DNA from 3 places in the Erwinia sp. genome. Region 2 is predicted to be linked to each of the others. Evidence: predicted binding sites of a transcription regulator. Region 2 holds the regulator's gene; each other region holds the start of a gene.

Region 1 (11,298 bases), on a different contig from region 2:
GGGACAGGGCTTATGGAGCCGTTTATACGCCGCCGTGCGCGATGGCGAACAGCGTCAGGCGGTAGTGGAAGCCTTTATCCGTTCTGCCCGACAGCACGCCTGCGAGCACCTGCCGCTGGTCAGAGATGCGTCCGCACCCGGCACGCCGCTACCGATTTCCCTGAGCCACTCCTGAGCGCCCCGTCCCGACTGGCGCTTACTTTTGCGCGGCGTTGCAGCCGCACTCGTGTCATACACGGGCTGCACGCCTTTTTGCTAACGGTATTCCTTTATCCAGCGCCATTTGTCTCTATAATGCGGCCAACGATCCTGAACCCATGAGATTTTTATGACCAATAATGACGTTTTGCGCAGTGTGCGCTACATGCTGAGCCTGAGCGATGCTCAGATGGTGGGCATCCTGGCGCTGGCGGAAAGTGAAGTCAGCGAAGCGGAAATGCAAAGCTTCCTGAAAAAAGAAGATGAAGCGGGCTTTCGCGCCTGTCCGGACGTGCTAATGGGCTATTTCCTGAACGGATTGATTTTCCAACGCCGTGGCAAAAGCGAAGAGGCGCCAGCCCCTTCTATCGAACGCAAGATGACGAATAATATTATTATTAAAAAACTGCGCATCGCTTTCGATTTAAAAACGACGGATATTATCGACGTCCTTAAAACGGTTGACTTTGCTGTAGGCCAGTCTGAAATTGGCGCTATTTTCCGTAAGCCGGGTCATAAAAACTATCGTGAATGCGGCGATCAGATTTTAAGGAATTTCCTGAAAGGGATGACGATAAAATTACGCCCTGCCCCGGCGAAAAAAGCTTAAAGCGTGTGCAGCCTCCGGGCTGCCTGCCAGCAAGTGTGCTCACGATAATGTCTCCCCTCTTCTTCCCGACAGCTTAAATCCACCCTCATAATATCTATCCGGCATTTACGCACTGTAAATACGTAAGTCATGAAAAAGCATTTATTATGAGAAAACTTGATAATAATGAAGTCGACTTTATTAGCGGCACGGGCAAAATTCAGGCTGCCACCGTAATTATTTCCAGCTCGCCCTCCACTTTTGTAAAATAGTTCTGCTGTCAGGCAGGGGCTAAACCGACGAACGGGTAAGGAGAGCAAAAGCAGAGACGGGCCGCGTATTGGTAAATACGATTGAGAAAAATATTAAGCTGCCGATGAGTAAAATAGCGACCTTGCAGGATTGATAACCGGCTAAACAGCCACGTTAAGCAGGACGTGATATACCCTGCTTAACGTTATGTTATTTCCGGATCACCCAGTGCCGGTGCACCCACAGCGACGCGAAAATCACCGCCGCGCCGACGATAAAGCTCGGCCAGTGCGGCTGCTGCTGCCAGATAGCCAGGTTAACCAGCAAGCCCGCCGGCACGTGCATGTTATTCATAATGCCCAGCGTGCCGGCATCAACCTGTGTCGCACCATAGTTCCACATAAAGTAGCCTAACCCGGAGGCCACTACCCCAAGCCAGATCAGAATGCTCCATTGCAGCGTCGTGGTCGGCAGCTTTTGTGGATTCCCCCACAGGCACCAGGCGATAACGGCGATCAGCGCCGCGCCCATATAGAACCAGGAAAAAGCAACGTGCTGCGGCATCGGCCGCGTTTCCTGCAGGCGCTTGTAGCCCACCATCCCCACGGCAAAACAAATATTGGCCAGCTGTACCAGCAGCAGGCCAAACCAGAAGTGGTCGCTGACTTTGTCATAACGAATGATCGCCGCACCGGCCACGGCCAGCAGCGCACTCAGCGCATAGCCGGGACGAATACCGCGTCCACTCATCAGATCATAAATCAGGGTGATATAGAGCGGCGTCATAACCGTAAACAGCAGCAGCTCAGAAACGCTAAGGTAGAGATAAGCCTCAAAGCTGAACAGATACATGATGCCCAGCTGGAGCGCGCCTACGGCCATATAAAGCAGCAGCGTGGACGGGCGGTAACCGCGCCAGCGTAGAAAAGGCAGGAAAACCACGGCGGCCAGCAGCAGGCGGACCAACACGGAAAAGACGCTGTCTACCTGACCAGCCAGATATTCGCCAATAAGGCTGAAGGAAAAGGCCCACAGGACAGTGGTTATTATCAATAAGATCACGATAAAAACTCAATAGTAAAAAGTGGGCACAGTGTAGCGAAATCACCCTGACGACGGGAAAATATCTGGTTTACATCTGCTCATTAAGTGCGCAACCCAATATGGGCGGCCAAATTAAGTGAAACGGCTCACACTCTTTTCAACCGTTACCAAAAGCATTAAGAGAAGCGTGCCGCATAAATCATCTTACTGTCATAAAAATGTAACATTTGAGTTCTCTTTCACAGCGAAGCCGCCTTTTTTCTTTTAGGCTCTGTCCGCGACATCTCATAGCTATTATCGGTTGCTCCATCACGCAAAAAAGCAAATATAAATTGCCATCGGAGGCTCTTATGTTATCTGTCTTTAAACCTGCGGCGCATCGAACGCGCGTCAACACCAGTGAGATCGACCCGCTTTATCGGAAATTACGCTGGCAGATATTTTTTGGCATTTTCTTCGGTTATGCAGCCTATTACTTGGTTCGGAAAAACTTTGCCCTGGCAATACCTTCACTCATCGAACAGGGGTTTTCACGAGGCGACCTGGGCTTTGCGCTTTCAGGTATTTCCATCGCTTATGGTTTTTCTAAATTTATTATGGGTTCCGTTTCTGACCGCTCTAATCCACGCTACTTTTTGCCCGCGGGATTAATTCTGGCCGCGCTGGTCATGCTATTTATGGGGTTCGTTCCCTGGGCCACCTCCAGCATTGCCGTCATGTTTGTGCTGCTGTTTGTATGCGGCTGGTTTCAGGGCATGGGCTGGCCGCCCTGTGGGCGTACCATGGTGCACTGGTGGTCACACAAGGAGCGCGGCGGCATTGTTTCCGTCTGGAACTGCGCGCACAACGTCGGGGGCGGCCTGCCTCCGCTGCTGTTTTTGCTGGGGATGTACTGGTTTAACGACTGGAAAGCGTCCTTCTATATGCCTGCTTTCGCCGCCATCCTGGTAGCCGTCATCGCCTTTGCGCTCATGCGTGATACGCCGCAGTCCTGCGGCTTGCCGCCCATAGAAGAGTATAAAAACGATTATCCGCCTGATTACGATAAGAGCCAGGAAGAGGAACTGACTGCCAAACAAATTTTCATGCAGTACGTATTACCCAACCGGCTGCTTTGGTATATCGCGCTGGCTAACGTTTTTGTTTACCTGTTGCGCTACGGCATTCTCGACTGGTCGCCCACCTATTTAAAAGAGGTGAAGCACTTTACGCTGGATAAATCTTCCTGGGCCTACTTTCTTTATGAGTATGCCGGTATCCCCGGCACGCTGCTGTGCGGCTGGATGTCCGACAAGGTATTTAAAGGAAATCGTGGCGCGACGGGCGTCTTCTTTATGCTGCTGGTAACGCTGGCGACGATAGTGTACTGGCTGAACCCGCCCGGCAATCCGGCTGTGGATATGGGCTGCATGATCGTGATTGGCTTCCTGATTTATGGGCCAGTTATGCTGATTGGGCTGCATGCTCTGGAGCTGGCTCCGAAGAAGGCAGCGGGAACGGCGGCGGGCTTTACTGGCCTGTTCGGCTATCTCGGCGGCTCGGTGGCCGCCAGCGCTATCGTAGGCTACACCGTAGATTATTTCGGCTGGGACGGCGGCTTTATCGTCATGATCGGCGGCGGCGTGCTGGCCGTTGTCCTGCTGGTCATCACCATGTTGAGCGAACACAAGCACGGGAAAGGAGCAACGCAATGAAAAAGCTGATAAGCATGCTGCTGCTGAGCGCTTCACTTAGCGCCACAGCTGCGGACACGCATAAAATCGTTATTGCCCATCGCGGCGCCAGTGGCTACCTGCCAGAACATACTCTTCCCGCCAAAGCGATGGCTTACGCCCAGGGATCCGATTTCCTCGAGCAGGATCTGGTGATGACACGCGACGATCAACTGGTGGTGCTGCACGATCATTATCTGGATCGCGTGACGGATGTAGCGGAGCGTTACCCCGATCGTGCCAGAAAGGATGGACGTTACTACGCCATCGACTTCACGCTGGCCGAAATCAAAGGGCTCCATTTTACTGAAGGCTTTACGCTGAAAGACGGTAAAAAAGTGCAGACTTATCCACAGCGCTTTCCCGCAGGCAAATCGGACTTCCACGTGCACACCTTTGCTGAAGAAATTGAGTTTATTCAGGGCCTGAATCACTCGACCGGCAAAAATATCGGCCTTTATACCGAAATCAAATCGCCCTGGTTCCATCGTCAGGAGGGTAAGGATATTTCGGCAAAAGTACTGGATGTGCTTAAGCAGTATGGCTATGCCTCGAAAAGCGACAATGTCTATCTGCAATGCTTTGACTATAACGAAATCAAGCGCATTAAGACGGAACTGGAACCGCAGAGGGGCATGAACCTTAAGCTGGTACAGCTGATTACCGAAACGGACTCGAAAGAGACGCAGGAGCAGCAAAACGGTAAATGGGTCAATTACAGCTATGACTGGATGCTGCAGCCCGGCGCGATGAAAACGCTGGCCCGCTATGTAGACGGTGTCGGTCCTGACTACCACATGCTGGTTGCTGAGGAGTCGACCAAAGGTGTAATTCACTTTACGCCGCTGGTAAAAGAGGCACATCAGAACGGATTGGTGGTGCACCCTTATACCGTACGGGCCGATCGGCTGCCTGACTGGGTGACTAGCGTTGACGAGCTTTACGACGCGCTTTATTACCAGGCGGGCGTAGACGGTCTCTTTACTGACTTCCCGGACAAGGCCGTACACTTTCTGAACCGATAAACATGGCCGCCTCTGTGCCAGAGGCGGCTTTTGTCAGCTTCAGACGTTATAGAGTTTGCGCAGATAGTTCGGCACCGCGTTATCCGCGTTGGTGCCGATCACTTCCAGTTCCGGCAGCAGATCCTTCAGGCGCTGGTGCGAGTTGCTCATGATGCAGCCTTTGCCCGCCATGTTCAGCATCTCTTTGTCGTTCATGCCGTCGCCAAAAGAGATGCACTCTTCCAGCGTAAAGCCCAGCAGGCCGGAAACCGCATCCAGCGCGTGGCCTTTGGAAACGCCGCCCGCCATCACTTCCAGACAGGTCGGCAGCGAGAAGCTGACGTTGACGCGATCGCCCCAGCGCGCCATCAGCGCTTCTTCCAGCGGGACGAGCAGTTCCGGCTTAGCGCAGGTAAAGAACACTTTGCTGATGCCGTCGGTTGGCAGCGAATCCGGCTGATAGGTCTGGTAGTTAAAATCAGACTCGCGGAAAAAATCCATTTCCTCCGGGCGATGGCGGTTAAGGAACCACTCTTCATCGCGATAGACGTTGGTATAGATATCCGGGTGGCTGTGATGCAGGGCAAAAAGTTCACGAGCGATATCTTCTTCCAGGTTGTGGCTGAAGATCAGCTCGCCTGCGGTATTGTGCACGCGTGCGCCGTTCGAAGTAATCATATAGGCATCAATACCGAGGCTGTCGCGCATCTGTCCGACATCAATGTGATGACGACCGGTAGCGAACACAAAATGAATGCCCTTCTGCGTCAGCAGCTGGAGCGTTTCACGGGCGAAAGCGGATAAACGGTGATCCGGCGACAGCAGCGTGCCGTCGAGATCGGAAGCAACAATCGGGTACATAAAACCTCTGTCAATGGTGAGATACGGTTGCTATATCTGAGCAGTAATATCAGGGATGCCGGGCAAAAAATGCCGTAATGGCCTCCAGCGCTTCGGCACGCATACTGTCTTTTTCAAACAAGATCTCATGACGCGCACCTGCGATAGTCAGCGGGCCCTCGCAAGGGTTTCCCGCCGCTTTCATGGCCTGATAAAAGAGATCCTGCGCGCGGTTATCCACCACTTTTTCCGCGCCGGCCTGTAACAGCAGCAGCGGTGTTTTAATCTCTTTTGCCTGAGCCAGAATGTTTTTTCCGGCCAGAATCCCTTCTCTGACCCAATGATAAGTCGGCCCACCAACACGCAATGCCGGATCGTCGGCGTAAAAGCGCAGATTACGCCGATACCGCTCGCGGCTGTGGGTCAGCTGGTTCATACCAAACGGCCTCGGCTGCCACTGGCCAGTGCCTGCCGCATAGCCGTCGCGCACCAGCGGGCGTTTTTCCGCCCAGTTCAAAATACAGTGCGTCATCCACAGCGGCATCGGCAGAAAAATACCGAACATCGGTGCGGCCAGCGCCACAGCGTTAAAGGCCAGCGGTTGCCGGGCCAGCATCAGCGTCAGGATCGCGCCGCCCATCGAATGCGCCAGCGCATAACGATGCTGGTAATGGCGGCGGTGGATCGCGTTCAGATAAAGCGTTTCCAGATCTTCGACATAGTGATCAAACAGCTCTACATGGCCGCGATGCGTATCCTGTAGCAGCCTACCGGAACGGCCCTGTCCGCGATGATCGACAATAATCACATCATAACCGCAGTGAAACAGGTCATAAGCCAGCTCCGGATATTTTACGTAGCTTTCAATACGTCCCGGACAAATCAGGATAACGCGGCTGTGTTGCGGTGACGTGAAGCGGACGTAGCGAATAGGGACATCCTCCACGCCGATGAATTCGTCTTCTTCCCGTCGCCGCCAGAAGTCCAGCAGCGGGCCGGTGGCGAAAGCGGCAAACGCTTTTTCACGATTTCGCCAGCCATGCTTTTTCATTGACCCGACCTCCGCTTTTTTCATTCCACGCGGCCCATAGCCTGCGCCGCCGCAATGGCGTATTGTGTCATACTTCTGCGCTATCAGGGAGCCTGACCCAATGACCATCCAATGGTGGCTGGCCTATCTTTTGACGACCAGCATCTTAAGCCTTTCGCCGGGTTCCGGCGCAATCAATACCATGAGCACCGGCATCAGCCATGGCTATCGCGGCGCGGCGGCCTCCATTTCCGGCCTGCAGGTCGGGCTGGCGATGCATATTGTGCTGGTTGGTATCGGCCTGGGCGCGCTGTTTTCTCAATCCGTGCTGGCTTTCGAGGTGCTGAAATGGGCGGGCGCGGCTTACCTGATCTGGCTGGGTATCCAGCAGTGGCGATCGGCAGGCGCGATAGATCTTCAGGCAGTTGCCAAAGCGATGCCGCGCCGCAAGCTGTTTAAGCGAGCGGTACTGGTTAACCTCACCAACCCGAAAAGCATCGTTTTTCTGGCGGCGCTTTTTCCGCAATTTATTCTCCCTCACCAACCGCAGGCGATGCAGTATCTGGTTCTGGGCGTCACTACGGTCGTGGTCGATATCATCGTGATGATTGGCTACGCCACGCTGGCGCAGCGGATCGCGGCCTGGATTAAAGGGCCAAAGCAGATGAAGCTGTTAAATCGCCTGTTTGGCGGCATGTTTATGGCGGTAGGCGCGCTGTTGGCCTGTGCCAGACGCATTGCCTGATGGCGTGAGCGCTTACGCGGGAACACCTCTGTCTTAGCCCTTTCCTCATTCTCCCGGCTCGCCGGCGAATGAGGCTTTACTTCGCTCGGGTCAGCCTATTCTTCGCCGTCAACGTGCTCGCGAATCATCACCATAAAAGGTTTGCCGAACCTTTCCAGCTTGCGCTGGCCCACGCCATTGACGCTCAGCATTTCTGAGGCGGTCAGCGGCATCTGCTCGGCCATTTCTATCAGCGTGGCATCGTTAAACACCACGTAAGGCGGAATGTTCTCTTCATCGGCGATGGCTTTACGCAGCTTGCGCAGCTTGGCAAACAGCTTGCGATCGTAGTTGCCGCCGAAGGTTTTCTGACTGCCGCCGCGCGGCTTGACGCTAACCATACGCGGTACCGCCAGCAGTAGCGGCGTTTCGCCACGCAGCAGAGGACGCGCCGCTTCCGTCAGCTGTACCGCGGAATGCATCGCAATATTTTGCGTCGCAAACCCCAGATGGATGAGCTGACGGATGACGCTTATCCAGTGCTCGTGGCTCTGATCGCGACCAATACCATAAACCGGCAGTTTGTCGTGCTGCATATCACGAATACGCTGGTTGTTGGCGCCACGCAGGACTTCCACCACGTATCCCATCCCAAACCGCTGGCCGACGCGATAAATGCAGGAAAGCGCTTTTTGCGCTTCTACCGTGCCGTCATAACGGCGCGGCGGATCGAGACAGATATCGCAGTTATCGCAGGGCTGCTGGCGCCCTTCGCCAAAGTAGTTCAGCAACACCAGACGGCGACAGGTTTGCGCTTCCGCAAAGGCGCCCATTGCGTTCAGCTTGTGACGTTCAATATCCTGCAGCGGCCCCGGTGCCTTTTCTTCCAGACAGCGGCGCAGCCAGGCCATATCGGCCGGATCATAGAGCATCAGTGCTTCTGCTGGCAGCCCGTCGCGACCGGCACGGCCCGTTTCCTGATAGTAAGATTCGATATTGCGCGGGATATCAAAGTGCACCACAAAGCGTACGTTAGGCTTGTTGATGCCCATTCCGAAAGCCACCGTGGCGACGACAATTTGTAGATCGTCGCGCTGGAAGGCTTCCTGCACGCGGGCACGATGGACGTTGTCCATCCCGGCATGATAAGCACCTACGCTCAGGCCGCGGCTTTGCAGACGCGCGGCGGTATCTTCCACTTTTGCCCGGCTGTTGCAGTAGATGATGCCACATTTGCCGCGCTGGTCCTGCACGTAGCGGATCAGCTGCTCGGTGGGCTTGAATTTTTCCACCAGGGTGTAGCGGATATTGGGACGGTCAAAGCTGCTGACCTGAATCAGCGGATCGTCAAGCTGTAGCAGACGCGCGATATCGTTACGGGTGGTTTCATCAGCGGTGGCGGTCAGCGCCATCACCGGGACGTCCGGCAGCCGCTGACGTAGCTGGCCTAACGCGCCGTATTCAGGTCGGAAATCGTGGCCCCATTGTGAAATACAGTGGGCTTCATCCACCGCCAGCATCGCCGGATTCCAGTGCGCCAGATTGTCCAGGAAGTTATCCATCATCAGGCGCTCGGGCGCGATATAAAGCAGCTTGATGCGTCCCGTGCGGCAGCCTGCAAAGACCTCTTGCTGCTCTTCCCGCGTCTGCGTCGAGTTCAGGCAGGCGGCGGCCACGCCGTTCGCCAGCAGCTGGTCGACCTGATCCTTCATCAATGAGATAAGCGGCGACACCACCAGCGTCAGCCCGTCGCGCACCAGCGCCGGGATCTGGTAGCAAAGCGATTTACCGCCGCCGGTCGGCATGACCACCAGACAGTCACGCCCTTTCAGCGACGCCTGAATAATGGTTTGCTGCCCCGGACGAAATTGCTGGTAGCCAAAGGTTTCTTGCAAAACCTGTTGCGTCAGCATCTCCTGATTGATCACTGCAGCCGTAGACACGTGTACTCCAACTTGATGGCGGGCAGCGCGTGATGGCCACCCGAAAAGCATTAAAACAGGTCGTTCAGAATGACGCCGACGCCGACCCTGGTCTGGCGGTGGTTATAGTCAATCAGTGATTCACCATAGCCGCTAAAGACTTGCGTATAGAAACGGACATGCTCGGTAAGCGGATAGCTCCAGCCAGCCTGCGCGCCGCCAAAGCCGCTGTTCCAGTTATAGTTGCCCTGAAGGCTAAAGATACTTTCGCCCAGCTGATAGCCGACCGTGAGGCGATAATACCCCATGTATTTGGTGATATCAGGGTTATCGTCATTATTTTCGCTTTCTGGAAGACGGTACCAGGGTTTGGCTTCTACCATCCAGTTACCGTTCTGCGCCATCAGGCGGGCGTAAACGCGGTTCCAGCTGCGGGAGGTGGGCTCTGAGCGGCCGTTAGACTGATGGTTCAGGCCCATTTCCACGTCACGCAACGTCCAGCCGGCGAAGCTATAATCGGTGGCCCAGCCCAGGAAAACCTGCGGCTGATAGTCCGTTTCACGGAACGGCGACGACGCGCCACGATTGGAAAGCTGCCACCAGGAAGACTGAGTATAGGAGGCGGCAAGCACCGAGTTTTCGCCTAAAATGCCGCGCCAGAGAGGAAAGGCCAGGCTCAGCTGGAATTTTACCTCATCGTGCTTCGCCTTATTCGACCAGTTATAGGAATCAATCGCCTCTTTATTGATATTGCTGGTATCGGTATAGAGCAGGTAGTTGCTTTCATAAGGAAAAAGCACAAAAGGGTTGTCATGCTTTTCCAGAAGATTAGCAATAATACTGCCGCGCACCGCGGGCTGGTCATGCACCTCTGTGACCTGAGCTTCTTGCGCCAGGGCCAGGCAGGGGAAAAGGAGCGCTGCAGCCAGCGGGCCTTTCAGCATCGACATAAGATTCTCCAGAACTGATAAGGGTGATGGATAAAAAGCACGCCATTCTACACAGAATTACTGGCCGGCATTAGTGCTGTTTTTGTAAAGTAAACGGCTCGTTAATTGCAGCTAAAAATAGTCAGTCTGATAAGCGACTTACGTTGTAAAGGAATTTTACTATGACCTCATCTGCGCCGCTCGATCGGCAGGCCGCTCGCCGCCTGATTGGCGAAATTTTTGTTTATGATATGCCTTTTAACCGTACGCTTGGCCTGACGCTGGACCGGCTGGAACCGGATTATGCGGAGTTGAGCTTCGCTAACCAGCCGCAGCTGGTAGGTAACATCGCACAGAAAATTCTGCACGGCGGCGTCATTGCGGCCGTTCTGGATGTGGCAGCCGGTCTGGTCTGCGTCAGCAGTTCGCTCACCCGGCAGGAAACCATTACGGAAGAAGAGCTGCGGCAGCGTCTGTCGCGGATGGGCACTATCGATCTACGGGTAGACTATCTGCGGCCGGGCCGTGGCGAACGCTTTATCGCTACCAGCAGCCTGCTGCGCGGCGGTAATAAAGTCGCGGTCGCGCGGGTTGAGCTGCATAATGACGCTGGCCTTTATATCGCCAGCACCACGGCAACCTATCTGGTAGGTTAATTCTCCAACGTTAGCGGAGTGACGTTTCATGGATGCGCAGCAAACTCGGCAGGGTATTTTTTTTGCTCTCGGCGCTTATTTTATCTGGGGCATAGCGCCTGCCTATTTCAAACTTCTTCAGCAGGTCGCGCCAGGCGAAATTATGACCCATCGGGTAATTTGGTCATTCTTTTTTATGCTGTTGCTGCTGAGCGTCAGCCGTAGCTGGGGCAAAGTCAAAGCGATCTTCAAAACGCCGAAAAAAGTGCTGCTGCTGGCGGTTTCCGCCACGCTGGTGTGCAGCAACTGGCTCATTTTTATCTGGGCGGTAAATAACCAGCATATTCTGGAAGCCAGCCTGGGCTACTTTATTAATCCGTTACTGAACGTGCTGGTAGGGATGCTGTTTCTCGGCGAAC
Region 2 (7,405 bases):
GGTAACGCCTTTGCCCAACATCAGCGCAATTGGGCAATATTTTTCGACCGCCAGACTGACCGCGCGCGCCAGCGCCTTGTCCGTCAGCCCGCTACCGCTGACGATAAAATGCAGGTTGATATGGGTAAACAACTGCGGCGGCTTCTCACGCCGGGCTGACGTTAGCTTTACCTCACAGTTCTCCACGGTAAACCGTCCTTTTTGCAGAATGGCCACCACTTCGGCCGCGCTGCAGCCGCCCGCCGCCATCAGCAGCATTTCCATCGGGCTGGGGGCTTTATCGCCCGCGTTACCGTCCATCACGACCTGATGACCCGATGAGGATCCTCCCAAAAAGGTCAGCCCTTCCACCCATTTTATGCTCGCCTGCATAACAAACTCCTCTAATTCATTCAGTTAAGCCGCGGTCGGTTTAAGGTCACTAAACAGCATAGCGGCAGATTTAGCGCTATGCTGAAGCGAGACAACAGAAGACACCCATGCAAAGCTGTGCTACAAACAAGGCTGTATTTCGTCAGTACTCTACAGACCAGACGAAACGGGACGACATAACGAGCCCGGCACTCAACAGAGAGCCGAATAACTTTCCTGCATGGGAAGCGCTTGACTATTTCAACGCCTGTCAGGGAACTCTGCCCCTGTATTTAGGCACGATAACAACAGAGGATAACAGCGAATGGTTCTCGGCAAACCGCAAACAGACCCGACACTTGAATGGTTCCTGTCACATTGCCATATTCATAAGTATCCATCCAAAAGCACGCTGATCCACCAGGGTGAGAAAGCAGAAACCCTTTACTACATCGTCAAAGGCGCGGTAGCGGTGCTCATCAAGGATGAAGAAGGCAAGGAGATGATCCTTTCTTACCTTAACCAGGGCGATTTTATCGGTGAACTTGGCCTGTTTGAAGAAGGTCAGGAGCGCAGCGCCTGGGTGCGGGCGAAAACAGCCTGCGAAGTGGCAGAAATCTCCTATAAGAAGTTTCGTCAGCTGATCCAGGTTAACCCGGAGATCCTGATGCGCCTCTCTTCACAGATGGCACGTCGTCTTCAGGTGACCTCTGAGAAAGTGGGCAATTTAGCTTTCCTCGATGTGACAGGTCGCATCGCGCAAACGCTGTTGAATCTGGCTAAGCAGCCGGATGCCATGACTCACCCGGATGGAATGCAGATTAAAATCACCCGCCAGGAAATTGGCCAAATCGTCGGCTGCTCGCGCGAAACCGTCGGCCGCATCCTGAAGATGCTGGAAGATCAGAACCTGATCTCCGCGCACGGTAAAACCATCGTGGTCTACGGCACACGCTAGCTACGCTGATTGTATGGCGCAATGCATGCATTGCGCCTTTCAGCGGATACAGAGCAATGTGGCGCCGACTCATCTACCATCCCGAAGTTAACTATGCCCTGCGGCAGACGCTGGTGCTTTGCCTGCCCGTTGCCGTCGGCTGGCTGCTGGGCAATCTGCAAAACGGCCTCCTGTTCTCGATGGTGCCCGCCTGCTGCAATATCGCCGGGCTGGACACGCCGCATAAACGCTTCTTTAAGCGTCTGCTGATCGGCGGCGGCCTTTTTGCCTTCAGCAGCTTTCTGTTGCAGTACCTGGGCAACTTAGCGGTCCCCCTGCCCGCCATCCTGTTTTCAATGGCTATGCTGCTGGGCGTGACCGGTGAAATCAGCCCGCTGCACGGCAGACTGCTGCCCGGCGCGCTGATCGCCGGTATCTTTACCCTGAGCCTCGCGGGCCGTATGCCTATCTGGCAGCCCCCTTCACTCTATATTCTGGGCACGGTTTGGTATGGCCTTTTTAACTGGTTTTGGTTCTGGCTATGGAAAGAGCAGCCGATGCGGGAAACGCTCAGCCTGCTTTATCGCGAGCTGGCCGACTACTGCGAAGCGAAATATAGCCTGCTGACCCAGCTTGCGGATGCGGAGAAAACGCTGCCGCCGCTGCTGGCGCGCCAGCAAAAAGCGGTCGATCTGATTAATACCTGCTATCAGCAAATGCACATGCTGGCCGCCAGCAACGATAACCACCACAAGCGGCTGATCCGCGCTTTTCAGGTTGCGCTGGATTTGCAGGAGCACATTGCTGTCAGCCTGCACCAGCCGGAAGAAGTGCAAAAGCTGGTAGCGCAGAGCCGTGCCGAGGCGGTGATCCGCTGGAACGCGCAGACCATCGCCGCCAGACTGCGCGAACTGGCGGACGATATTCTTTATCATCGTCTGCCGGCCCGGTTCAGCATGGATAAGCCGCTGCAGGCGCTGGAGAAAATCGCCCGGCAGCATCCTGCCAATCCGGTCGGCAACTTTTGCGCCTGGCACTTCAGCCGCATCGCCCGCGTATTACGGACACAACGCCCGCTTTATCAGCGGGATTTAATGGCGGACCGCCAGAAGCGGCTGCCGCTGCTCTCCGCTATACGAAGCTATCTGTCGCTGAAATCGGCCGCGTTACGTACCGCCGCCAGATTTGCGGTCATGCTGGCTTTTGCCAGCACGCTGGCGCTGTTCTTTAATCTGCCTAAACCTTACTGGCTGCTGATGACGATAATGTTTGTTAGCCAGAACGGCTACAGCGCGACAAGGGTGCGCATTCAGCACCGTGCGTTAGGCACGCTGGGCGGGCTGATTGTGGCCGCGCTAACGCTGCGCTTTCAGGTACCGGAATCGGCCGTCCTGCTGATTATGCTGACGCTGACGCTGGCGGGCTATCTGGTTATCCGCAAATACTACGGGCTGGCGACAATAGGTTTTACCGTAACGGCGGTTTACACGCTTCAGCTGCTGTCGTTGAACGGTGCCGACTTCCTGCTGCCGCGCCTGTTGGACACGCTAATGGGCTGCCTGATTGCCTTTGGCGGCATGATCTGGCTGTGGCCGCAGTGGCAAAGTGGCCTGCTACGCCAGAACGCGCACGACGCGCTGGAAACCTATCAGGAAGCGTTACAAAAATTGTTGGGCGACGAAGAGAGCCCGCAGAAGCTCGCCTGGCAGCGTATGCGTGTTAACCAGGCGCATAATGCACTCTTTAACTCGCTAAATCAGGCGATGCAGGAACCGGGTTTCGACGCGCGTTATCTGACCGACATGAAGCTGTGGGTCACGCACAGTCAGTTTATCGTTGAGCATATCAACGCCATGACCATTCTGGCGCGTGAACATACCATGCTGACGCCACAGCTGGCTGAGCGCTATCTGCAAGCCTGCGAGATTGCCCTACAGCGTTGCCAGCAGCGTCTGGAGTATGACGGCCCCGATTCCGGCAGCAGCGTGCTGGAGGTGGACATTCCCCTTCAGGGAGCAACGACGGTGATGGAGCGACATATAAAGCGGATCCTGGAGCATCTTGCCGTCATGCACACCCTTTCTTCGCTGGCATGGAGCAGTCGCCCTCATCATGGACGCTGGCTGTCGCGCCGCTTAAGGAAATCGGCGTAAGGACGTTAACAAGCGGGAGCGTGCTACAGAACAGGACAAGGGCGTGATGCAAGGCAGGTGAGCAATGGGAACAATGCCGGGCAGAGGCCGAAAGCGCAAGGCTTCCGGCCTGACAACTTAAGCCAGCATTTTTTTCACGGCGGTGGCAAAGCGGTTCATGCCCTCTTCAATATCGGCCGGCTCAATGACCAGCGACGGCGCAAAGCGGATCACGTCCGTTCCGGCATTCAGGATCATTACGCCTTCTGCCGCCGCCGCGTTCAACATATCGCGGGCCTTGCCGGCATGCTGTGGCTTCAGCGCCGCGCCAATCAGCAGGCCTTTACCCCGAATATCGCTGAACAGATCCAGCTGTGCATCCAGCGCTTTCAGCGCGGCAACAAATTGTTCACGGCGCGCTTCCACCCCATTCAACACTTCCGGCGTATTGATGATATCCAGCGCGGCTTCCGCCACCGCACAAGCCAGCGGGTTGCCACCGTAGGTGGTGCCGTGCACACCCGGCGCCATCACGGAGGCGATCTCATTGGTGGTCAGCATGGCGCTAACCGGGAAGCCGCCGCCCAGCGCTTTGGCGGTAGATAAAATATCGGGCTTTATGCCGTAATGCTCATACGCAAAGAGCTTGCCGCTGCGGCCCATACCACTTTGCACTTCATCCAGCACCAGCAGCGCCTGATGCTTGTCGCACAGTTCGCGTAGCCCCTGCATAAATTCCTGAGTAGCCGGTACCACGCCGCCCTCGCCCTGAATGGGTTCCACTACAATCGCGCAGGTGTGGTCATCAATAACCGCTTTTACCGCGTTAAGATCGTTAAACGGCACGTGGATAATATCGGCCGGTTTAGGGCCAAAGCCGTCGGAATATTTTGGCTGGCCACCGACGGAAACGGTGAACAGCGTACGACCGTGGAAGGCATTGTGAAACGCGATAATTTTGCTTTTAAAAGGCGAATGGCGTTTGGTGGCGTAATAACGAGCCAGCTTAAACGCCGCCTCGTTGGCTTCCGCGCCCGAGTTAGCGAAGAACACGCGTTCAGCGAAGGTGGCAGCAATCAGTTTGCTGGCCAGGCGCAGCGCGGGCTCATTGGTGAAGACGTTACTGGTGTGCCAGAGGGTTTCACCCTGCGTTTTCAGCGCTTCCACCAGTGCCGGATGGCAGTGGCCCAGCGCGGTAACAGCGATACCGCCGGAAAAGTCGACGTACTCTTTGCCCTGCTGATCCCAAACGCGGCTGCCTTTTCCCTTTACGGGTACAAACTGTGCTGGTGCATAAACAGGCAAAATTACTTCGTCAAATGTCGAGCGAGTTACCGCTAATTTATCCGCTGCCATTGCCAACCTCATTTTTTAACGTTACAGAGATGTGAAATTATAATCATAAAATATGCATAAAAAATCACTTTAAGGCAACTGAATTTATTGCCTGAGGAAATTTTGCAGCAGCTCATGCCCCTGCTCACTGAGGATACTTTCTGGATGAAACTGCACGCCTTCCAGCGGCAAAGAACGATGGCGCAGGCCCATAATTTCATCCCTCTCCCCGTCACGCAGCGACCAGGCGGTCACTTCAAAGTCGGCGGGCAGCGAGGCGGCCTCAACGATTAACGAATGATAGCGTGTCACCTGTAGCGGATGGTTCAGGCCGGAAAAGACGCCACTGTTATTATGCTCAATCAGTGAGGTTTTACCGTGCATTACCTCACGCGCCTGAACAATACGTGCGCCAAAAGCTTGTGCAATCGCCTGATGGCCCAAACAGACCCCCAGCACGGGAATCTTCCCGGCAAAGGTTCGGATAGCCTCCAGTGAGATACCGGCTTCGTCAGGCGTGCACGGGCCTGGGGAGATGACCAGCCGCTCCGGTTTCAACTCGCTTATCTGCTCCAGCGTCAGTTCGTCGTTACGCCTGACGTGCACCTCTGCGCCCGCTTCACAAAAATACTGGTAAAGGTTCCAGGTAAAAGAGTCATAGTTATCAATCAGTAGCAGCATACTGGCTCCGAAAAAAAAGACACGGCGTTATTCTACGCGTTTTCGTCACGCTCGCTGATGACTTTGCCGAAAGCGGCGGCCAGCAGCGATAAGTCCCCTGCCAGGCTCGCCTTAACGGCAGCCTGCCAGCGGTCACTGTCGATCCGGTTCCACTGAATATCGCAACCGGCGTGAATAACCAGCTGTTCAAAGAAAAGGCGCTGGGCGCGCCCGTTACCGCGCAAAAAAGGGTGCAGAACGGTCAGCTCGCAATAGTACCAGGCAAGCCTTTCTGCCATCTGTTCCAGCGGCAAATCGGCCAGGCCATTCTCTTCTTCCAGCGCCTGCATCAGCGCGTTGCCCTCTTTCTCAATATATTCAAAATGACAGCAGGGCGTATCGCCGATGGCGATATCGACTTCGCGCAGCTCGCCTGCGTCTTCGAGCACATCCTGAAAAAGGGCGCGATGCATAGCGCGCAGATGCGGCAGGCCCGGATTGCGTGCCCCCAATTCAGGCAGAGAACCCGTTAACAAAAAGCTCGCCAGGAAATTGGTTGGCAAACGCTGCTGCCAGAAGGTATTTTTTTGTTTATCGGTGAGCTTTCTGGACATGAGATCTCCTTGAAGGGGTGATTGCTGCTAAAAGCTTAGCTGATTATCAGCAGCAATCTCCCGACCGGAGCGTTAAGGCAGGACTTTTGCGGAGAGGATCACGACAGGTTTAACCGGCACGTTCTGATAAGGCCCCACGTTTTGGGTAGGCACCTGAGCGATTTTATCCACCACTTCCTGACCTTTTACCACTTTGCCGAAAACGGCATAGCCGAAGTCACGCTGGCCGTGGTCCAGGAAAGCGTTGTCCGCTACATTGAGGAAAAACTGGCTGGTAGCACTGTCTTTATCGGCAGTACGAGCCATTGAAATGGTGCCGCGCTTGTTCAGCAGGCCATTATCCGCTTCGTTTTTAATCGGCGCGCTGGTGGGTTTTTGCTGCATATCAGCGGTAAAGCCGCCGCCCTGCACCATGAAGCCCGGGATCACGCGATGGAAAACGGTATTGTTGTAGAAGCCATTGTTGACGTAATCAACAAAGTTTTTCGTCGAGATTGGGGCCTTTTGATTATTGAGCTCCAGCTCAATATTGCCAGCAGAGGTCGTCAGCAGCACGTGCGCATCGCCTTTTGCCGCCAGAGCGGAAGCAGAAAGCGTGGATAACGCAAACACGGTGGCGACCGCTGTTAAAGTACGTTTTAACATAAAAAATTCCTTACTTGAGGGCGACAGGCCGAAAGTTGATTGTAAAGAGGCGCTTATCACCGCGCCAGCCTTTTACCTATTTTTACGTCGCCCTTATTAAAGCAAACGCTTTCGCAGCGTGAAAAACGGTGATATCCATCACGAACATCCTGAAATCTCCGGATAAAATTGCATTATTCATTTAAGCAGATCACGAATCCGGCTAAACTGCCCGCGCTTAGCGTGAGCGTTCTGCCTCACAATTCTTGACTCCACGGGCCACAACTATGACTAATCGCGATCGAATCGGGCTTACCTGGATCAGCTTTTTCTCTTATGCGCTAACCGGCGCGGTAGTAATCGTTACCGGTATGGTATTGGAGAATATCGCTGACTATTTTCATCTGCCAGTCGCGCAGATGAGCAACACCTTCACCTTCCTGAATGCCGGCATTTTAGCCGCCGTTTTTCTTAACGCCTGGCTGATGGAAATCATTCCTCTGCGTCGACAGCTGATTTTCGGCTTCGTGCTGATGGTGCTTGCGGTACTGGGGCTGATGACCAGCCACTCGCTGAGTGTTTTTTCGCTTTGCATGTTCGTGCTTGGCGTGGTTAGCGGCATCACCATGTCCATTGGTACTTTCCTTATCACCCATCTGTATGAAGGCCGTCAGCGCGGTTCGCGCCTGCTGTTTACCGACTCCTTCTTCAGTATGGCAGGCACGATTTTTCCCATCATTGCTGCCGCCCTG
Region 3 (10,354 bases), on a different contig from region 2:
TCAGATCCAGCGAGCGCAGCATGCCGGCATTGGACAAATGCGGTAAACATTTTTCCAGCGCGGCCTGTTCAGCTTTCGCGTCTTTATCGCCGCCTTTGGCACGCTTCTGTACGCGTTGCAGCGCGCGTTCACAGGTATCAAGGTCAGAAAGCGCCAGTTCAGTGTTGATCACTTCAATATCGTCAGCCGGGTCAACTTTGTTGTTAACGTGGATGATATTGTCGTTTTCAAAACAGCGAACCACGTGACCGATCGCTTCGGTTTCGCGGATGTTGGTCAGAAACTGGTTGCCCAGACCTTCGCCTTTCGACGCGCCTTTTACCAGGCCCGCGATATCCACAAACTCCATGGTGGTTGGCAAAATGCGCTGTGGCTTGACGATCTCCGCCAGTTTATCGAGACGGGAATCGGGCATTGGCACCACGCCGGTATTCGGCTCAATGGTACAGAACGGGAAGTTTGCCGCTTCGATGCCCGCTTTGGTTAACGCATTGAACAGTGTGGATTTCCCGACGTTAGGCAGGCCCACAATACCGCATTTGAATCCCATGTTTGAATCACCTTAATTAATTGCAGAGGAAGAAATCTTCCCCGGTAAGCTGGTTAGCACAAGTTTTTGCGCATTATACACGTAATTATCGCCTGGATGGCGGGGATTTCTACCCGCGCGAGGGAGAAGGGGGTTGAGATCCTGCTCACGTTTTCACATACTGACAATCTTTAACAACAGACGGAGAACGCCGCAGATGCACTGCTTCCTGCTTACGCCACCCTGAAATCTCCCTGCCAGGCAACGTCTGTTGCGCTTCTCGTCTTCCTGACGAGGTCAAACTGTGTCCCAAAATGGCGGCGCGGTAATCACCTGCATTTAATAAAAACGGAAATCTGTATGTTCAAACTGAGCAACCTCAGGGCTGCCGACGTCAAAAATGACGTGCTGGCGGGCGCTGTTGTCTCTGTGGCCCTTATTCCGGAAGCCACGGCCTTTTCTTTGCTGGCCGGTTTGTCACCGACAATCGGTCTGCATACCGCCTTTATCCTTGGCCTGATCACCGCGCTGTTCGGCGGCAAACCGGGGATGATCTCCGGCGCGGCAGGCTCAATCGTGGTGGTGCTGGTTAGTCTTATTCAGACTCACGGCTACGAATATGTGCTGCTGGCGACGATTTTTGCCGGGCTGATCCAGCTGGCGATTGGCCTTTTCCGCCTGGGGAAATTTATCCGCCTGGTGCCGCAGCCGGCTATCTATGGTTTTGTTAATGGTCTGGCTATCGTTATCGCGCTGGCGCAGCTTCCGATGATTAAAAATCAGGGGCCGCTTATGTATGGCCTGGTGGCGCTGGCCATGCTGATCGTCTGGCTGTTTCCTAAATTGACTAAAGTCATTCCCGGTTCTCTGGCGGCCCTGATCGCCATCAGCGCGATTGCGATAGGCTTTGGGCTGGATACCAAACGGGTAGGGGATTTAGCTGATATCTCCGGCACGCTACCCTTCTTCCATTTGCCGGAAGCGCCCCTAAGCCTGGCCACCCTGAAAATTGTGCTGCCTTATTCGGTCATTATCGCGCTGGTGGGGCTGATAGAATCGCTGTTAACGCTGGCCGTACTGGATGAAATGGGCAGTAAAAAAGGCAACGGGAATAAAGAGTGTGTGGCGCAGGGCATCGGCAACACGCTGTGCGGCTTTTTTGGCAGCTTTGCCGGCTGTGCGATGATTGGGCAATCAATCATTAACTTCACTTCCGGTGGGCGGGGGCGGATCTCAAACCTGGTGGGTGCAGTCCTGCTGATCCTGTTTGTTGTTAGCCTGTCAAAATATATCGCCCTGCTGCCGGTAGCGGCGCTGGCGGGCATTATGTTTGTGGTGTGTATCAACACCTTTGAGTGGAGTTCTTTGCGCCGCCTTAAGCGAATGCCTAAGCCCGATGCAGTGATAATGATTGCCGTCACAGTGGTCACTATCTATACCGATCTGGCGATGGCGGTCATTTTTGGCGTGATTATCTCCGCACTGGTTTTTGCCTGGCAGCATGCCCGTATCAGCATACTGGACCAGGAAGAAGGTGAAGATCGGAAAACCTATCGGCTGGAAGGCCCGCTGTTTTTCGCCTCCGTCGCCAGTTTCCAGGAGCTGTTTACGCCAGCAAAAGATCCGCAGGAAGTCGTCATTGACTTTGCGCGTACGCGGGTGATGGATTCCAGCGGCGTCGAGGCTATCGATAAACTGACCGCCCGTTATCTGGCGGAGGGCAAAAGCGTCAGGCTGCGGCATCTTAGTGAAGATTGCATCAGCCTGTTAAAACAGGCAGGGCCTTTCTGTAGTCACGAGCTGGATGCGCCTGATTATAAAGTTGCGGCCGACGGTGACTAAAGCATAAAGCTAAGGCTGGTCCTGCCGATATATATAAAATCGCCATGCTTGCCGGTAAGTTAGATGAAATCACTGGTTTTTGGCGATAAGACAAATATAATCACTGGCAGGACGTCCTGAGCTGGCTATAAAGTATGATAAATAACTATTGTTACGTTCCAATTCATTCTCTTAGCGGCGAGCTGATTGCGCTTGAGCTTACCGTTTTACCACACCAGAACGCACCACAAACCGGGGACGCCGAGAGCCGATTATTGGATCAGCTGTTAACGGTAGAACGCTATGCGGATTATTTTCAGCAACATGGACTGCTGTGCTGCCTGACCATCGATTTTCCGCTGGCCCGCGCGGTAACGGAATCGCCTTTTATTCACCAAATTCTTAACCAGCTGCCTTTCCTGCGGCTAAAGCTTTCCGAAGATTTTCCCAACCTGCACGACGGCCCTAATAACCCGCTGCTGCGGGCGCTGACCGATCAGCTGAATATCTTATGGCTGGGGGATCTGGGCGCAGGCGATGCCAACCTGAATGCGCTGCAGTCGAAGATGTTTGAAGTCGTTAAGTTGGACAGGCAGTTTTATCTCGACAATGTCAGACGCCCATTTTTTAATGTGTTGATTGCTCATATTCGTCGCTATACCAACCGTGTGCTGGTAGGCGGCGTAGAAAATGCCGGGCAGCTGGATAAGCTGTTGTCCAATAAAGTCTGGGGCGTACAGGGGTATTATGCTCAAAGCATGGAGCTGGGTGCGCTGGACGGGACCGAAGGGAGATAATAACGAGTCACTGTCGGAAATGAATAGCCATCTGACATACTTTTTCGTTTGTTCCGTAAAAGACTTTATTGTGAGCCTTTTGATCCTGGCAGGGCGTCTGGATAACAGGTACCCGCTATTTAAATGAATAAAAGCGTTATTCCTTAGTAACAAAAATTGTCTTATCTGTAATTGAATGCTTTCCACAGGGAAGTGAGGACAACTCATGTTAATTAATTATGTCATGGGAATTGATCTTGGCACCACTAACAGCGCAGTTTGCCTCTGGAAAGAGGGTGAGGCTGTTTTAATTCCCAATCAATGGGGCGAGGTATTAACCCCCTCCGTTGTCGGCCTGGATGAGCAGGCTAATCTTATTATTGGCCGTACAGCGCGCGATCGGCTGCAAACGCATCCTGGGCTAACGCAGGCGAGTTTTAAGCGTTATATGGGCACTGAGGTCCTGCTTACGCTTGGCTCAAGACAATTTCGTGCTGAAGAGTTGTCGGCATTATTGTTACGCCAGCTTAAAGAGGATGCGGAAAACTGGCTTGGACAAAAATTGACGCGCGCCGTTATTACCGTGCCAGCCTATTTCAATGATGTACAGCGTCGGGCAGTTAAAAATGCAGCCAGACTGGCTGGCCTGGACGTTATGCGCCTGCTTAATGAACCCACCGCCGCCTCGCTCGCTTTTGGCCTGCTGGAAAATCGTGAGCAGAAATACCTCACCTTCGATCTTGGCGGCGGAACATTTGACGTCTCCGTTATTGATATGTTTGAGGGGGTGGTGGAGGTCCGCGCCAGCAGCGGCGATATCCGGCTTGGCGGCGATGATTTTTCACAGGCGATTGTACAGTGGATGCTAAGCCAGCATCCCGAACTGAAAACTTCGCCGCCAGGACTGGCAGCCGAGCTGCTGGCAAAAGCGGAAACCATGAAGCAAACGCTGAGTCACGCTGCTGAGGCGGAAGCTTCGCTGGAATGGCAAGGTCGACGGTGGAACTGGACGTTGACGGAGGGGCAACTGGCGGCCTGTTGCCAACCGCTGCTGATGCGTTTGCAGCATCCGATACAGCAGGCTTTACACGATGCACGTTTTTCCCTTCAGGATCTTGACCACATATTGCTGGTGGGCGGCGCAACGCGTATGCCGCTTGTCCGGCAAACTGTTGCACGACTTTTTGGGCGTTTCCCACGCCACGATCTCCATCCTGACGAAGCCGTTGCGCTCGGCGCGGGCATACAGGCCGGAATGGTCATGGCCGATGCGGCTGTCGAAGACATTATTCTTACCGACGTGATGCCTTTTTCTTTGGGTATCGAGGTAATTAAACGCCACGGCAATCAGATTGAGCCCGGCTTTTTCCTGCCGCTTATTGAGCGCAATACCTTTTTACCGGTAAGCAAAAGCCAGACGGTGAACACGGTTAGCGATAATCAGCCGTCTATCCTGCTGAAGATATATCAGGGAGAAGGGCGCAGAGTACAGGATAACGTCTTTCTGGGCGAAATGAGTATTAATGTGCCGCCCCGACCGGCAGGTGAATTAACCGTTGATGTGCGTTTTACCTATACGCTGGATGGCCTGCTTGAAGTGGAATGCCGCTATGACGGTAGCCCGATGACAGCCCGGATGGTAATAGAAAAAGTGCCGGGGCAGATGAGCGAAGAGCAAATCACCGCCAGCTTACAGATGCTTGCCGGCATCAAACAGCCTCCCCGCGAACGCTATGAAAATCGCGAACTGCTCGCCCGCTGCGCACGCTTATATGAACGCTTACTTGGCGATGAGCGTGCATGGATAGATCGACTGACTACCGAGTTTGAACAGGCGCTGGAAAGTCAGGATCCTCGCCGTATTGCCTCATCGAAAGAAAATGCCGAACGCTTTCTGCAGCAGTATGCAGAGGATGCGCTGTAATGGGCATCTGGCAGACGCTTGAGTTATCACCCACGAGTGATGAAGGTGAGATTCGCCGCGCATATGCCCGCCAGTTAAAAAAGCATCGTCCGGATAGCGATCCTGAGGGTTACCAACGCCTGCGGGAAGCGTTTGATGAGGCAAAGCAGTGGGCGCGGGCTGACATCGTTAATGATGAGTACATCAGTGCTGACGTTTCACCGCTGGTGCGGCAGAAGAGCGAACCTGAACCTCTTTTACAGGCGCGTGAAGTCGCCAACAGCTTTACCGTTGAAGAAACAGGCTCCCTTCCTGAAGCCGGTTTACTCTACAGCGAAGAGGCGCTGCATAAACTGGCGTACCAGCTGGTAAACACAGAAATGACAGGCATTATTATGATGAATCTCCTGTCACAGAAAGTGTTCAAAGCGGGGAGCCTGCAGCAGCAGCAACTTTTCCATCAACATCTTGCGGCCGCGTTGGCAGAGACGCCGGGTTTGACCGAGGGTTTACTCGACCGCATCAGCGGCCTGCTGGGATGGGGAATGGACGAGTACGATTACAGCCATATTATTCCCTCTCCCATTCAGCAGGCGCTGCAGGAACAACTGCGCGAAACGCAAATCAACCGGGCATGGAAAGAGATGGAGGCAGAAGAGAAGCACGGTATGCTGCTTAACAGGGCAGCGATTCGTCTGCTTAAGAGCAAGGGCGAAAAGGTGCCCTTCTGGATACGTCTGATACCCGGTTTGCTTACCCTTCTGGCGCGCCATGCAAACTCGCTGATGCACTATTATCCGGAAATTGTTCCCCGGCTGAATCAGCCGATGCTGCATTTTCTGAGGCAACCTCGTGCCACGCTCAGCTGGCAGGGGATTTTTTTGCTGGTATTCTGGGCGTTAGTCTTTAATGCGGTTATCCCTCTTTCGGGGATCAATGCGACCGTCAGCACTATCGCTGTTGCGACAGTGATGTTTTATCTTTATATCAATGACGCCGTAATGCTGGGTCTTCACAGCAGGCCGAAATGGGCAAAATGGTTTCTCTTTACCGAATTTATTTTCTCGCTGATGGCGATCCAGTTATTTTTTGGCGGGCTGTTCTTTGCCGCCATTGTGGGCATACCGCCTTCAGGACCCGGCGCAGTCGTGCTGGTTGCACTGCTTGCGATACTGATACTGTCTATAATTTTTTGGGCGGCATGGCCACAAAACACCCCTTTTATACGCTGCCCGGGCAAGGTGATGAGCCGAATCTTTGCCAGTCCCTGGGCGCTAATAGAATGGATGGATTTCTCATGGTTTTCGGCTGTCTGGGTGCTACTTTGCCTGGCCGTCTTCGTGCTGACTGGCGTAGAACTGCTTAAGCTCTTTGCTTAACAAGGTGAGAGGGTATGCAGCTGGTTGAGCGAGCTTACCTCCTCAGCCAGCCGCCAGCACCTTAACCCTTAAAACTGTGCAGCCGGTTCATCGCTTTCAGCCTGTCTTCCTTCAGCCAGACCTCGGTACAGCGCGCCGCTTCGTCAATAGCGTTGTCGATCAGCGTCTGCTCTGCCGCCTGTGGCTTGCCTAACACAAATCCCACGACCTTGTTGCGATCGCCCGGATGACCGATGCCAATGCGCAGACGGTGGAAGTTCAGGTTGTTACCCAGCTTGCTGATAATATCTTTAAGGCCGTTATGGCCACCGTGGCCGCCGCCCTGTTTAAATTTTGCCACGCCCGGCGGCAAATCCAGCTCGTCGTGCGCCACCAGGATCTCTTCCGGGGCGATACGGTAGAAAGTTGCCATGGCCGCTACGGCTTTACCGCTCAGGTTCATAAAGGTTGTCGGCACCAGCAGCCTGACATCTTCGCCGCCAATATTCAGCCGGGCGGTGTAGCCGTAAAATTTGCTCTCTTCTTTTAACGGCTGATTATGTCGTTGAGCCAGTAAATCCACATACCAGGCGCCTGCGTTATGGCGCGTGGCGGCATATTCCGCGCCGGGATTGGCAAGGCCGACAATCAGTTTAATGCTGCTCACTTATCTGTTTTCCTAAAAAGGCTGCATCAGGGAAGGGCGCTAGTGTACTAAGAGCGACGGCAGAACTCAAAAGTGCGCGCTGAATCACAATAGTTGAACAAGGTGATAATACTATTTCTATAGAAAAATCAGGGAAGTGTACGTAAAGATATGTCAAACTTTTAGCAGTACTTGTGATCTGCCCCGCAACGAATCGCTCAGCCATTGCATAAACTTATGGTACTAACCACACAGGAATGCACTGGCTTCTGGAGGCGACAAATGAAACGCAGACACGCTAATTTAACCGGTAATGCCCTGATGGTCATCGGTATGGCGGTCATGGTAACCGGCATTGGCTATGCCGTCCTGAATCAACTGCCGCAACTGCAGCTGCCCTCGCTGCTGGTCAACGGCGCTATTTTTGCCATCTTTATTGGCGCACTGATGTGGCTGGTGGGCGCGCGCATCAGCGGCCGCGAAAAAATAACCGATCACTATTATTGGGTGCGTCATTACGGTGACAAGCGCTGTCGTCGCGCATCCGGCCATGGCCACCACTGACGGCGGGCGGCAAAAACAAAAAAAGCGGGACAGAAAATCTGTCCCGCTTTTTATTGAGTAACTGCTGCCTGCGCAGCGGTCACCCTGCAGATCAATTAGTGCTCAAACATCGCAGAGATAGACTCTTCGTTACTGATGCGGCGAATCGCTTCAGCCAACATGCCGGAGAGCGTTAACGTCCGCACGTTCGGCAGGGCCTTGATCTCTTCCGGCAGCGGAATGGTGTCGCAAACCACCACTTCGTCAATCACGGAATGACGCAGGTTTTCCACGGCGTTGCCGGAGAAAATAGGGTGAGTGGCATAAGCGAATACACGCTTCGCACCACGCTCCTTCAGGGCCTCAGCGGCTTTACACAGCGTGCCGCCGGTATCAATCATGTCATCAACCAGCACGCAATCACGGCCCGCCACGTCACCGATGATGTGCATCACCTGTGAAACGTTAGCGCGTGGACGACGTTTGTCGATGATAGCCATATCGGTATCGTTCAGCAGTTTGGCGATAGCGCGGGCGCGCACCACGCCGCCGATGTCCGGGGAGACGACGATAGGGTTTTCCAGACCGATTTGCAGCATATCTTCCAGCAGGATTGGGCTGCCGAAAACGTTATCAACCGGGACATCAAAGAAGCCCTGAATCTGTTCAGCATGCAGATCCACAGTCAGAACGCGGTCAACACCAACGCTGGAAAGGAAATCCGCAACGACTTTGGCCGTAATAGGGACACGAGCGGAACGCACGCGGCGGTCCTGGCGGGCATAGCCAAAGTAGGGAATAACAGCAGTAATACGACCAGCGGAAGCGCGGCGCAGGGCATCCACCATTACAACCAGTTCCATCAGGTTATCGTTGGTAGGGGCACAGGTGGACTGGATGATGAAAATATCACCACCGCGTACATTTTCATTGATTTGTACGCTCACTTCACCATCACTGAAACGACCGACGGCGGCGTCGCCCAGGCTAGTGTAAAGGCGGTTGGCAATACGTTGTGCTAGTTCCGGGGTGGCGTTACCAGCAAAAAGCTTCATATCAGGCACGAGAAGAACCTCAGGCTTTGCGTCCAGAGAATGAACATCTGCGTCAGCGGCACTGGGCGGTATACCGCTGACGGGTCCATACGGGTGTAATCGAGCGCCGCGCCGCTTCAGGAACAGGGTGAAGCGGTCGCAACAGCTCTTATTGCTCGGAAAGGTAGCGGTGCAGCGGCGAAACGTTAACGCCTCGCGCAACAAAGCCCTGCCACTTTTTCAAAGCAAGCTCAGCCACCTGACGAGCAGCGGGCTCGGTGTCAAATTCAGCGAACACGCAAGCGCCGGTTCCGGTCAGGCGCGACGGCGCGTATTCTAGCAGCCAGGAAACGAGCTGTTCAACCTCGCGAAAACGTTTTCTTACTACTGGCTCACAATCATTACGGTAAATATCCGTTAATAACTGGCTGATTTCCCTTACTGGCGTGTCGCGGATCAGCGCCGGATCGTTAAACACGACCGGCGTGGAGACGTGCACGCCAGGGTGGATCACCAGATACCATTTTTCTGCCGGGTCGACCGGCGTCAGCGTTTCGCCAACGCCCTGAGCAAAGGCGGCAAAGCCGTGAACAAAGACCGGCACGTCAGCGCCAAGCTGCAGGCCCAGCGCGGCCAGCTGCTCAAAGCTGAAGCCGGTTTGCCAGTAATGATTAAGGGCTACCAGCACGGTCGCAGCATCCGAAGACCCGCCACCAAGCCCGCCGCCCATCGGCAGCCGTTTTTCGATAGCGATCGACGCGCCTGCCTGTTCCGGCAGGACGCCCTGTTGCCTGGCGCTGTCCTGCAATAACCTGGCGGCGCGGACGATCAAGTTTTCCTCGTCCGGCACGCCGTCAACCGGGGTCAGCAGGGTAATCTTACCGCTACTGTCCGGCTGAATGCTTAATGTATCGCCATAATCCAGAAACTGAAACAGCGTTTGCAGTTCATGGTAGCCGTCAGGACGACGGCCGGTAATATAGAGGAATAAATTAAGTTTAGCGGGCGCGGGCCACTTAGCGATCGCTGACTCAGCTACTGCCGTCATTTTACCGTCCAGCCGTCCATTTTCAGCTTGATGCGCTGATCGCCTTCGTGCAGCTCCATGTTAACCGGCAGAGCAGGCTGCTGCTTGTTGTCATAAGCCTGATACGTCACCGTCCACTGCTGGCCGTCACGGCTGTAGTTGACTTCGCGCAGGCGGTACTGGTCATCCAGCTTGTAGTCGGTCGACTCGCCCGGCAGTCCCATCATCCACTGGCGCAGACTGTTAAGCGGAATATCCATGCCGGTGAGCTGTGAAATCATCTTCTCGGCATCGTTGCTGGTATAGCGCTTGCCTTTGTTATCGACCAGCTGCACCACGTCGCCCTGTGCATCCAGCTGGAGTTCGGTGCTGCCCAGCGGGTTGGTCAGCAACAGACGATAGCGATCCGGCGCGGTTTGCTGCCAGTTAAAACGTGCGTAAACTTTTTGCTTATCGGACAGGTAGGCAAAAGCGCCACGTGTCTGGTACTGGGTAATTTTTTCGACAGCCTGTTGATGCTGCTGCCACTGTGGCGAGGTGACGCTTTGTCCGGGCCCCTGGGGTTTATTAACGCTACAGGCAGCCAGCAGCACGCTGGCAAGCGGAAGAAGCCGCAACAGGCGGCGATTCGACATAAACATGGGGGACTCCTCAGATTCCGTTCAGGCGCTTACGCGCAAAGTAACCGTTCAAACTATCGACTGCCAGCAGGCGCGT

Evidence for each region. Region 2 encodes CRP, which controls carbon source genes, mostly activating them, when cyclic AMP is high. Its sites were predicted from a motif close to ATGTGANNNNNNTCACAT; they were not measured.
Region 1: glpT (glycerol-3-phosphate transporter) is a predicted target of CRP. The motif match lies at 2,218-2,235, and genes of this name have one in related genera.
Region 3: pth (aminoacyl-tRNA hydrolase) is a predicted target of CRP. The motif match lies at 7,226-7,243, and genes of this name have one in related genera.

What each region holds. Positions count from the first base shown of each region.
Region 1 covers NZ_DALZCD010000009.1:5,221-16,518, reverse strand. Annotated here, with positions in the region: gene metR (HTH-type transcriptional regulator MetR) at 1-175, shown strand, start outside; gene RTK32_RS01535 (DUF1456 family protein) at 329-808, shown strand; gene RTK32_RS01530 (carboxylate/amino acid/amine transporter) at 1,250-2,101, opposite strand; gene glpT (glycerol-3-phosphate transporter) at 2,434-3,777, shown strand; gene glpQ (glycerophosphodiester phosphodiesterase) at 3,774-4,820, shown strand; gene yigL (sugar/pyridoxal phosphate phosphatase YigL) at 4,860-5,660, opposite strand; gene pldB (lysophospholipase L2) at 5,710-6,690, opposite strand; gene rhtB (homoserine/homoserine lactone efflux protein) at 6,791-7,414, shown strand; gene recQ (ATP-dependent DNA helicase RecQ) at 7,510-9,336, opposite strand; gene pldA (phospholipase A) at 9,387-10,265, opposite strand; gene RTK32_RS01490 (thioesterase family protein) at 10,427-10,900, shown strand; gene rarD (EamA family transporter RarD) at 10,929-11,298, shown strand, end outside.
Region 2 covers NZ_DALZCD010000191.1:930-8,334, reverse strand. Annotated here, with positions in the region: gene RTK32_RS14980 (OsmC family protein) at 1-372, opposite strand, end outside; gene crp (cAMP-activated global transcriptional regulator CRP) at 677-1,309, shown strand; gene RTK32_RS14970 (YccS/YhfK family putative transporter) at 1,366-3,441, shown strand; gene RTK32_RS14965 (aspartate aminotransferase family protein) at 3,559-4,776, opposite strand; gene RTK32_RS14960 (aminodeoxychorismate synthase component II) at 4,861-5,436, opposite strand; gene RTK32_RS14955 (putative adenosine monophosphate-protein transferase Fic) at 5,469-6,029, opposite strand; gene ppiA (peptidylprolyl isomerase A) at 6,102-6,674, opposite strand; gene tsgA (MFS transporter TsgA) at 6,941-7,405, shown strand, end outside.
Region 3 covers NZ_DALZCD010000098.1:2,581-12,934, forward strand. Annotated here, with positions in the region: gene ychF (redox-regulated ATPase YchF) at 1-550, opposite strand, end outside; gene RTK32_RS09855 (SulP family inorganic anion transporter) at 890-2,371, shown strand; gene RTK32_RS09860 (EAL domain-containing protein) at 2,506-3,147, shown strand; gene RTK32_RS09865 (molecular chaperone HscC) at 3,353-5,050, shown strand; gene RTK32_RS09870 (J domain-containing protein) at 5,050-6,408, shown strand; gene pth (aminoacyl-tRNA hydrolase) at 6,470-7,054, opposite strand; gene ychH (stress-induced protein YchH) at 7,316-7,597, shown strand; gene prs (ribose-phosphate diphosphokinase) at 7,693-8,640, opposite strand; gene ispE (4-(cytidine 5'-diphospho)-2-C-methyl-D-erythritol kinase) at 8,780-9,658, opposite strand; gene lolB (lipoprotein insertase outer membrane protein LolB) at 9,655-10,278, opposite strand.